Linked DNA regions of Pelodictyon luteolum DSM 273. The protein of the gene in region 1 binds, or shares a complex with, the protein of each later gene. Links are inferred from orthologs where the notes say so. Each region holds a gene or a part of one and is shown in the gene's direction. Other genes may lie near its edges.

Evidence for each region.
Region 2: the proteins of PLUT_RS00465 (region 1) and smc are in contact, whole or in part, in a crystal structure (PDB 3ZGX), measured with the Bacillus subtilis proteins. The link is inferred for Pelodictyon luteolum DSM 273 from one-to-one orthologs.
Region 3: PLUT_RS00465 (region 1) and scpB share a complex: the UniProt entries of both Bacillus subtilis proteins name them as parts of the cohesin-like complex. The link is inferred for Pelodictyon luteolum DSM 273 from one-to-one orthologs.

The regions. Positions count from the first base shown.
Region 1 is NC_007512.1:96,866-99,875, forward strand. Bases 57-2,915 are described here. They hold PLUT_RS00465 (segregation and condensation protein A), read left to right. Parts: upstream 57-1,031; coding sequence 1,032-1,799; downstream 1,800-2,915. Other genes in these bases: PLUT_RS00455 (C1 family peptidase), read left to right, coding at 57-239; PLUT_RS00460 (tetratricopeptide repeat protein), read right to left, coding at 246-806; PLUT_RS00470 (DUF1015 domain-containing protein), read left to right, coding at 1,792-2,915. Outside these bases: more of PLUT_RS00455, read left to right, coding at 1-56; more of PLUT_RS00470, read left to right, coding at 2,916-3,010. UniProt on the Bacillus subtilis protein: Participates in chromosomal partition during cell division. May act via the formation of a condensin-like complex containing Smc and ScpB that pull DNA away from mid-cell into both cell halves.
Region 2 is NC_007512.1:1,881,084-1,885,291, forward strand. Bases 112-4,168 are described here. They hold smc (chromosome segregation protein SMC), read left to right. Parts: upstream 112-434; coding sequence 435-3,968; downstream 3,969-4,168. Other genes in these bases: folP (dihydropteroate synthase), read left to right, coding at 112-309; PLUT_RS08670 (HAD family hydrolase), read left to right, coding at 3,987-4,168. Outside these bases: more of folP, read left to right, coding at 1-111; more of PLUT_RS08670, read left to right, coding at 4,169-4,208. UniProt on the Bacillus subtilis protein: Required for chromosome condensation and partitioning.
Region 3 is NC_007512.1:1,894,962-1,897,821, reverse strand. The notes cover bases 1-2,709. They hold scpB (SMC-Scp complex subunit ScpB), read left to right. Parts: upstream 1-888; coding sequence 889-1,530; downstream 1,531-2,709. Other genes in these bases: PLUT_RS08715 (hypothetical protein), read left to right, coding at 2,280-2,709; PLUT_RS08720 (pseudouridine synthase), read left to right, coding at 1,499-2,251; hisA (1-(5-phosphoribosyl)-5-[(5-phosphoribosylamino)methylideneamino]imidazole-4-carboxamide isomerase), read left to right, coding at 75-845; hisH (imidazole glycerol phosphate synthase subunit HisH), read left to right, coding at 1-32. In the rest of the region: more of PLUT_RS08715, read left to right, coding at 2,710-2,860. UniProt on the Bacillus subtilis protein: Participates in chromosomal partition during cell division. May act via the formation of a condensin-like complex containing Smc and ScpA that pull DNA away from mid-cell into both cell halves.

The DNA.
Region 1 (3,010 bases):
AGGCGGAGTGGGGGCATGCCGTGCTTGCCGTAGGGTATGACGACAGCCGTGAAGTTGGCAACAAGCGGTGCGGGACCGCTTCAAAGGGAGCTCTGCTCGTCAGAAACTCCTGGGGCAGGGAATGGGGGGAGGACGGATACGGATGGATCCCCTACGGGTATGTCACGCAGGGATTGGCGATGGATTTCTGGTCGCTCTTCAGCATGGGCTGGATCGATACCGGCCAGTTCGGCTCATGAGTTTCCCTACGACGGGCCGCCGGCCAGTGGCATCTCCCTCCAGCCTGGGCAGTAGGTGTTCAGCCAGGCTTCGGCGTTCAGGTCGCCGAGACGCGCGGCCTGCCGGAAATCCTCCTGTCGGCCGGGGAAGTCTCCGGTTTTGCTTCGGGCGATGGCCCGGTGGAAAAAGGCTGGAGCCATTTTTCCGTCGAGTGCAATGGCTTGTGAGAAATCCGCGGTGGCACCCGAGAAGTCGCCGGTCATGTTTTTGACGATTCCCCGGTTGTAGTACCCAACAGCCCTGAAGTTGGTCTCGCCGCAGTTGATGACCATGGAGTAGTCGCTGAGTGCCTGCTGGTATTTCTTTAGCTTCTGGTTGGCGGCTCCCCGCATCTGGTAGGCCATGGCGAAAGCCGGGTCGATTTCGATGGCTTTCGTGTAATGCTCCAGGGCGTTTTTAATGTCACCCTGAATCTGGCAGTCGAACCCGCGGTCAAACCAGTTGTTTGCGGACTCGGCTGCAGCTGGCGAGGCCAAGCCCATCGCCACGATAGCGGTCAAGGCGAGGGATAGCAGGATCTTCTTCATGGGATGCGGCCGTTGGTGTTTGCAGGGAACCACTCATGATCACGATTCGCCTGTACTGCGCGGCATCGTATACATTTTATCATAATATACAATGTCACGAATTGACCGGGAAATTTGAAACGGCCATATTTTTTGCCGGTGGTTCAGTTCTTTGCTTATGCTTGGGCATTTCTCCCCGCTTTTTCTATCTTGATCCAGTGAGTTTTCCAACGCACACCCGACCGTATGTTCAGGATCAGCCTTGAGGAATTTGAAGGTCCGCTCGACCTGCTCCTCTTCTTCATCAAGAGGGATGAACTGGACATCTACAATATCCCCATCTCCAAAATCACCAACGATTTCGTTACCCATATCCACGGGGCCAGAACCTTGAATCTCGAGGTGGCGGCGGAGTTCATTTACATGGCTTCGATGCTGATGAGCATCAAGGCGGCCATGCTCCTGCCCCGTCCTTCTATGGAGAATGGCGATACCGATGAATTCGATCCGCGAACCGAGCTGGTGCAGCGGCTGCTCGAGTACAAGCGCATCAAGGAGGCGAGCCTGCAGCTTGCGGAGATGGCCGAGGCTCGTCATGAACTCTTTGCACGCGGTTTCTTCGAGGAGTACGATCAGAATGTCGTGGACGAAATGGACGAACCGGTCAACCGGCCGACCATCTATCATCTCATCAAGGCCTACCGCTCGGTGCTCGACAACATGCCGAAGCCAATGACTCGAAATGTGATGGAGGCTCCGGTTACGGTGCATGAGCAGACAGAGCTGATTCTCCGGATGCTCGGCGAGCGGGTGCAGGTTTCGTTCACCTCTGTTCTTGAAGGCGTCACCCAGCGCATCATCCTCGTGGTGACATTCCTCGCCGTGCTGGAAATGTGCAAGAACCAACGCATCATGGTGCTGGTGAAAGAGGGGTACGACGACTTCTGGATCGCCAGAAGGAACGCTCCGCCCGAGATAGACAACAACCCTTTAGTCCTGTTCGCCGATGCCTGAAATCATGCCCTTTGCAGGACTGCTTTACAGCCCTGCCCTTCTGGAGGATGCCTCCAACCTGATCTGTCCCCCGTATGACGTCATCCCTCCCGCACTGCAGGATGAGCTCTATCAGCGATCCGAAGTGAACGCCGTGCGCCTGGAACTTCCAAAGGAGGCGGATCCATATGCGGCGGCCGCCGGGCGGATTGCTGAGTGGCTCCGGAGCGGAGCGCTCAGGGTTGATGACCGCCCGGCGCTTTACCCATACTTCCAGACCTTCACCGATCCCTCCGGCCGTGAGTTCACGCGCCGCGGTTTTTTTGCCGCCATGCGCCTCTCTGATTTTACGGAGAAAAAGGTGCTGCCGCATGAGAAGACCCTTTCCGGCCCGAAGGCGGACCGGCTTAACCTCTACCGAAGGACCCGTACGAACATCAGCCCGGTGTTCGGCATATACGCCGATGAGGCGGGCACTGCCGACCAGCTGATGAAAGAGTACGCGGAGGCCCACCAGCCGGTGCTCGATGCAATGCTGCAGGGGGTCAGGAACCGGATGTGGCGCATTGACGAGCCCGGGCTGCTCCAGCGCCTCCAGGGGTGCCTCTCGGAGCGTACGGTCTACATTGCCGATGGCCACCACCGCTATGAGACCGGTCTCAACTACCGCAATGAGCGTGCCGCCGCAAACCCCGGCCATGATGGAAGCGAACCCTACAACTTCATTCTGACCTATCTGGCCAACATGTACGATGAGGGGCTGGTGGTTTTTCCCATCCACCGCCTTCTTCACGGCATCGACGGGTTCGATGCCGCAGCCTTCACCCGGCGGCTCGGTGAGTATTTCACGGTGACGGAGCTCGGCGGGCGCGACGCGCTCGATGCATTTCTCGACGGTGAGCCCTCAAGTTACGCCTACGGGGTGGTACTGCCGGACAAAGTCCTTGGCATCGTGCTTGCCGGAGAACCCGACAGTGTCCTCGATTCTTCATGCCCCGATGCGCTCCGGCGTCTGGGGCTTGTAGTCCTGCACGATCTGGTGCTCGGACGGCTGCTCGGCATCGGGGCGGAGGCCTTGGCAGGTCAGAAAAATGTGGTATACCGCAAGGATGAGGACGAGGTGTTCCGTGCCGTAGGGGCGGGTGAAGCGCAGGCGGGATTCGTGGTGAAGCCGACCACCGTCAGGCAGGTGATTGACGTGTCGGAGGGCGGGGACGTCATGCCGCAGAAGT
Region 2 (4,208 bases), 1.8 Mb from region 1 along the record:
ATCATCATCGACCCCGGGTTCGGGTTCGGCAAAAGCGTAGAAGAGAACTTCAGGCTTCTCAAGCGGCTCGGGGAGTTCCGCTCGACAAAGAGACCGGTGCTTGCAGGGCTCTCAAATAAATCTTTCCTCGCTCATATTGCCGCGTCCGGGGGAAAGCCGGTACGGCCGACAGCTGAACGGCTCAGCGCAACCCTTGCCGCCGAAACCCTCGCCGTCCTTAACGGCGCAGATATCATCCGGACCCACGACGCAGGTGGTGCGAAAACCTGCATCAGGGTAGTGCAGGCTATGGTGGGTCTGCATGGGTAGGCGGAGGCGCGGAGGCGCGGAGCCCCCGCCTTGCATACGGTTTTTTTTCTTACCTTACAGGCTACGGCAGAGAAATCCGGAACAAGGCCCCATGGCGGCCCCCGACTGAAAAAAGCACCGTCAGGATGTACCTCTCCAAAATTGAGATTTTCGGCTTCAAAAGCTTCGCGCACCGCGTCAGGATAAGCTTTGACAAAGGATTGACTGCCATCGTCGGTCCGAACGGCTGCGGCAAGACGAACGTCGTCGATGCCATCAGGTGGGTTCTCGGCGAGCAGAAATCCTCGCTCCTGCGCTCGGCCAAGATGGAGAACATCATCTTCAACGGCTCGAAAAACCTCAAGCCGCTCAGTTTCACCGAGGTCTCCCTCACCATAGAAAACACCCGGAACGTGCTCCCCACGGAGTACACCGAGGTCACCATCACCCGCCGGATATACCGCAACGGCGAAAGCGGCTTTCTCCTCAACCAGGTACCCTGCCGCCTCAAAGACATCCTCGACCTCTTCACCGACACCGGCATGGGAAGCGACGCCTACTCGGTGATTGAACTCAAGATGATCGAAGAGATCATCAGCAACAAAAGCGAGGAGCGTATGAAGCTCTTCGAAGAGGCCGCAGGCATCACCCGCTACAAACAGCGCCGCAAACAGACCTTCCGCCAGCTCGAAAGCGCATCGCGCGACCTCTCACGCGTCGACGATCTTCTCTCCGAGGTAGAAAAAAAAGTCCGCAGCCTGAAGATCCAGGTCCGCAAGGCCGAGAAGCTTAAAGAGCTGAAAACTGAGTTGCGCGGACTCGACCTCGGGCTCTCATGGCGAAAAATGGAGGAGCTGCAGGAAAAAGTCGATCCCCTTGAGGGAAGGATCCGCCAGGAAGAGATGCAGAACCATGAACTCGCAGCCAGGATGGCCTGCGAAGACAGCGCCATCCAGGAGGCGGAGGTACGGCAGCTTCAGGAGGAAGAGAAGCTTTCCGACAGCCAGAAGAGGCTGAACGCCTGCAACGAAGCGGTGCACGAACTTGAAAAACGCATCCTCCAGCAGACCGAACAGGAGAAAAAGCTCACCGCCGACATCCAGCGAGTCACCACCCTCGCCGCCGAAAAAGCCCGGCAGATTGAGCGGGAAGACGCCCTCTCCGGAGAGCTGGAAGCCCGAAGGCCGGGAACTGAAGAGAAGTGCAGCGAACTCGAAGAGCGCTATAACGCCCTTGCACGGGAGCACGACCAGCTGAACGCCACGCTCCGAGAGCAGCGAAACAGCCTCGCCCGTGAGCGATCGGCGAGTGCAGAACAGCAGAAAGAGGCCAACCGCCTGGCCATGCAGCGCCAGTCGCTCGAAGCCAGAAAAGAGCACCTCCAGAGCACACTTGCGCGTCTGGCGGCAAGAAAGCGGACAGCAGAGGAAAAACTCGAAGCCGCCAGCCCTCTCGGCCTGAAACTTCAGGAGGAACTCGGCACAAAAAAAGAGCGGCTCAAACAGGCAAAAAAAGACGAAGCCGCACAGCAGGAGCAGCGCGAGAAAATCCGCACAGCACTTGAGTCACTCAAGGAGGGGATCCTTTCCCTTCGCTCAGCCGAAGGCCGGCTGCAAAACAGCATTCTTTTGGCCAACTCGGTGCTCGACAGCTTTGAGGGCATGCCGGAGGGAATCGGGTTCCTGGAAAAGCAGAAAGAGGGCAGGACCGGCATGGGATGCATGACAGACCTCATCTCGCTTGAAGAGGAACACCGCAGAGCGCTTAACGCAGCTCTCGGCGAGGGGATGAACTACTATGTCTCACGCACGCTGGAAGATGCCCGCAATGGCGCCGCCTCGCTCCGCCACGCCGGCAGGGGCAAGGTGCACTTCCTCGTACTCGACATGTTCAAAGCCTCGCCGCCGGGGCCGCGTGAAATCGAAGGCGCCCGCCCTGCCCTCGACCTCCTCAGTGCCCCCGGGGAGCTGCAGCCGGCCCTTACGGCCATGCTCTCCGGCTGCTACGTCGTCGACACCCTCGACGAGGCGGAAACCCTTGCGTTCAAACACCCCGACATCACCCTCGTCACCCGCGAAGGCGAAAAGTTTTCCGCGCGGGGAACCCTTCTCGGCGGCAGCCCCAAAGAGAGCGAAGGGTTGCGGCTCGGAAAGAAAACGGAACGGGACCGCCTCCAGAAAGAGCTCGCCCTCCTGCAGCAGTCGATCAGCAAAGAGGATGAACGAAAAAGGGAACTCGAAGGGGAGCTGCAGAAGCTGCAAAGTGATGCTCTTCGCCGCAGCATCTCGGAACTCGAATCCTCAGCGGCCGCCATTGAGCGCCAGATCGCCCGCCATGAAGCCGAAGGAAACTCCCTGAAGCAGGAACTCGCCGGAGCGGACGCTGAAACCCGCTCGACAGCGGAGGCCGAAGCCGAGGCTGACCGTTCACTGAAGGAACTCATTCCCGCGCTCGAACAGGGGGAATCCGGAACCCTGCGCATCCGCAAAGCCATTCAGGCCATGCAGACCGAACTCACCCGGCTCGAGGAACGCCACCATGAGATGGGCCGGGAAGTACAGGCCCGCCAGAGCGGCTGGCGCGATGCCCTTCTCGAACTCGAAAAGCTCCGGATAAGCATCGAGGGATGCCGCAAAAACCGCACCGCCTTCAAGGAGGAGACTGCACGGCTCCTGGAGGAGGAACGCTTAGCCCGCGAAGCACTCAAGGGAGGTGCGGGGATCATCCGGGAACTGCAGAATGAACTTGAAACCCTCATCATGCGCGCCGCAGCCGAACAGAAAAGCCTCAATGAACGCGAATCGGCCTATCGCCAGGAGCAGGTCCGCCATCAGGACGCACGCACGGAGGTACGGGAGATGAGCCGCAAGCTCGAGGTCGGACGGCAGCTGCAGGGCGCCCTGCAGGAGGAGCGGGCCGCAGTCAACCGCGCCCTCGACCACCTCTTCACCGAAGTGCGGCTGAAGCACGGCTGCGACCTCGCCACCATGGACCGGCCCCCGATGGAGGGCACCGAAGACCCTGAAGCGGCAGGGAGAAGACTTGAAGAACTCGAAAAACAGCGTGAACAGTTCGGGGCCGTCAATGAACTGGCCCTGGAGGAGTACGACACGGAAAAAGAGCGCTTCCTGTTCCTCACCGAACAGAAGAACGACCTCAGCACGGCTGAAACCCAGCTGCGCGAAACAATCGAAGAGATCAACCGCACTGCGCTCAAGAAGTTCGATGAGACCTTCCGTGCAGTGCGAAAGAACTTTACTGCCATTTTCCAGGAACTCTTTGACCCGGAGGACGAAGCCGACCTCCTCATCCACACCGGCGAAGACCCGCTTGAAGCACACATTGAAATCATCGCCAAGCCGAAAGGCAAAAAGCCCCTCTCCATCGAGCAGCTGAGCGGAGGAGAGAAGGCGCTGACGGCCCTATCACTCCTCTTCTCAATCTACCTCGTCAAGCCGAGCCCGTTCTGCATTCTTGATGAAGTCGACGCCCCGCTCGATGACGGAAACGTCGGAAGGTTCACGAAGCTCCTGAAAAAATTTGAGAATAACACCCAATTTATTATTGTTACGCACAACAAGAACACCATGGCATCATGCCAGGCGCTCTATGGCGTCACAATGGAGGAGGAGGGCGTATCGAAACTGATACCGGTCCGACTCGAAAAAATCAGGCACTGAAAGGGTGCTGGAGCGTACATGCCAAGAAAACTTGTGTTGTTTGACATAGACGGAACGCTGCTCAATGTAGGCCCCGTCAACCGTCGGGTCATTCAGGACGCACTTCTGGAGGTCTACGGAACCGAAGGAACCGCCGCCACCCACAGCTTCGCCGGCCGCATGGACAATGTCATCATCCATGAGGTGCTTGAGGACACGGGACTCACCCGAACCGAGATCGAGGCGAAGTTCGAACGTGCC
Region 3 (2,860 bases), 1.8 Mb from region 1 along the record:
TGCAGGTGCTTCGGAATTTCGCGGAGTGCTAGCATCTGCTCCCCTTTTTAACCTATGTATTGCTGCGACCCGCCATGCTGATTATTCCCGCTATAGACATAAAGGACGGAAAGTGCGTCAGGCTGACGAGAGGCGATTTCAGCCAGCAGAAGATCTACCTTGACAATCCGCTTGACATGGCCATCATCTGGCGCAAGCAGAACGCCAAGATGCTCCATATCGTCGACCTCGACGCTGCCCTGACAGGCGAGATGGTCAATTTTGAACGCATCCGCCAGATTGTCGAAGAACTCGATATTCCCGTCCAGGTCGGCGGCGGCATACGTTCTGCCGATGATGTGAAGCGCTACCTCGATATGGGGGTCGGACGGGTAGTCATCGGCTCTGCGGCTGTGACGAACCCCGAACTGGTTCGCGAACTCATGAAAACCTGGCGCGCATCGAAGATCGTTGTCGGCATCGATGCCGTGAACGGCGTGCCGAAGATCAAGGGTTGGACCGAGAGCGCCAATCTGAAGGACTTCGAGCTGGCCCAGAGGATGAAGGACATGGGCATCGAGCGCATCATCTACACCGACATCACGCGCGACGGTATGCTCCAGGGTGTCGGTTACGAGACCACCAGGCGCTTTGCCGAACTGGCAGGCATGAAGGTGACTGCCTCGGGCGGCGTGACCAATTCCGAGGACCTCCGGCGCCTTGCCGGTCTGCAGTACTGCGGAGTCGATTCGGTCATTATCGGAAAAGCCTTTTACGAGTGCAATTTCCCGTGCCAGGAACTCTGGTATAATTTCGAAGAGGGCATCTGCCTCGACCACAACTTTTCGACGGCCCGCAAGAGGTAGTTCCGCAGCCGTTCCCCCAACCGAAGCATTCCCCCCGAGAGAGATGCAGGAACTCGCGTTGCAGCAACAGATCGAAGCGGTGATCTTCGCCTCCGAGGAGGCGGTGACCCTGCAGACCATACGGCAGGTGACCGGTACCTCCCTCGACTCGGGCGAGCTGCAGGAGATCATTGAGCGGCTGAATGCCGAGTATCTGGAAACGGGGCGAACCTTCCATATCCACCGGCTCGCCGGCGGCTACCGGTTCCTTTCGAGGGAGGAGTATGCGGAGTTGCTGAGGAAGCTTGAGTCGCCAAAAATCCGGCGCCGTCTGTCGCGTTCCATTCTCGAAGTGCTCTCCGTCATCGCCTACCACCAGCCGGTGACAAAAAGCTCCATACAGGAGATCCGGGGGGTGAGCCCCGATTATGCCATAGACCGCCTTCTGGAGCGCGAGCTCATCGAAGTGCGGGGCCGTGCCGATTCCCCCGGCAAGCCCCTGCAGTATGGAACCACGAAAGAGTTCCTCGACCTGTTTCATCTTTCATCAGCAAAAGACCTGCCGAAACTTCGCGAGATCAAGGAGATCCTCCGCGAACACGAGGAACAGGAATATCTAACACAGCCGGACAGCGGAGGGGAACCCTTTGATGGCGGAGAACAGGAAATAACCGATGGGGAGCAACGTGGAGAAGAAACAGAATGAGGCGGTAAGGATCAACCGGTATCTGGCCATGTGCGGCATTGCCTCGCGCAGGGCCGCAGACCAGATGGTTCTCGAGGGCCGGGTTACCATCAACGGCGTCCTTGCCAGTGAGCCCGGCGTGAAGGTGGTGCCGGGAAAGGACGAGGTGATTGTCGACGGATCGAAATTCGCCCAGCCTGAGGGCAGGAAGATATACATCCTTTTCAACAAGCCCCGCAACGTCATCACCACCAGCAGTGATGAGCGGAACCGTGAGATGGTGCTCGATTTCATCGACGTCAACGAGCGGGTCTATCCGGTCGGCCGTCTCGACCGCAAGACCACCGGCGTGCTTCTCCTCACCAATGACGGGATGCTGGCAAATAAACTCATGCACCCTTCTTCAAATGTGAAAAAAGAGTACATTGCAGTATTGGACGCACCGTTCCCGCAGGCGTCTCTTCCTCTCCTCACGGGCGGCATGCGCCTGAGCGATACCGGGGAGAAGGTCAGTCCGTGCCAAGCCAAGATCATGGGAGACGGCTCACAGGTCTGGATCAGCATACATGAAGGAAAGAACCATCAGGTTCGCAGGATGTTCAAGACACTCGGCTTTGAAGTAACGCGGCTTGATCGGCCGACCTATGCAGGTCTCACGGTCGGTGACCTCCGCCGCGGCCAGTGGCGCCATCTTACGCGCACAGAGGTGCAGCAGCTTCGCCATCTGGCCGGAAGCCCCTGAGATTTTTTCTCACGCAGGACTAACCCCCATGGCAATGAGACTTTTTCACAACAGGGAAAACGGTCACGCCATGCGGGTGATGGCCGGCTATCTTTTCATCGTGCTTCTGGCCCGGCCGCCTGAGGCAGCCGAAGCCGCCGAAGCCGCTGATTCGGGCGAGCTCGAGTCCGTCTTCGGTGCCCTCGAACCAGAGGGCAACCTTGAACCCCTCCTTGAAGACCTTGCCGATCTCAAGCGGCAGAAGATCCCGTTGAATGAAGCCACTGCCGAAGACCTGCTCCAGCTGCCCTGGCTGACTAACACCGACGCCCAGGCTATTCTTTCCGCTCGCCGCAGGACTCCCATCCGCAACGAAGCGGACCTCGCTGCCCTCGTCGGCAGGGAGAAGGCCGCGCGGACGATCCCCTACATTGTCTTTGAAAAGGACCTCATGCTGCGTCGGGAGGCTCTCCGCGACCAGATCGAAGGATCCTTCTACAGTCGCTACTATACTGAAATGCCCGAGCGGCAGGGCATCACGACCGGTGCTTATGAGGGCGACAATTATAAACTGTACAATCGCTTTCAGCTTGCCATCCCGCACCTGAAGGCTAGCGTGGTTCAGGAAAA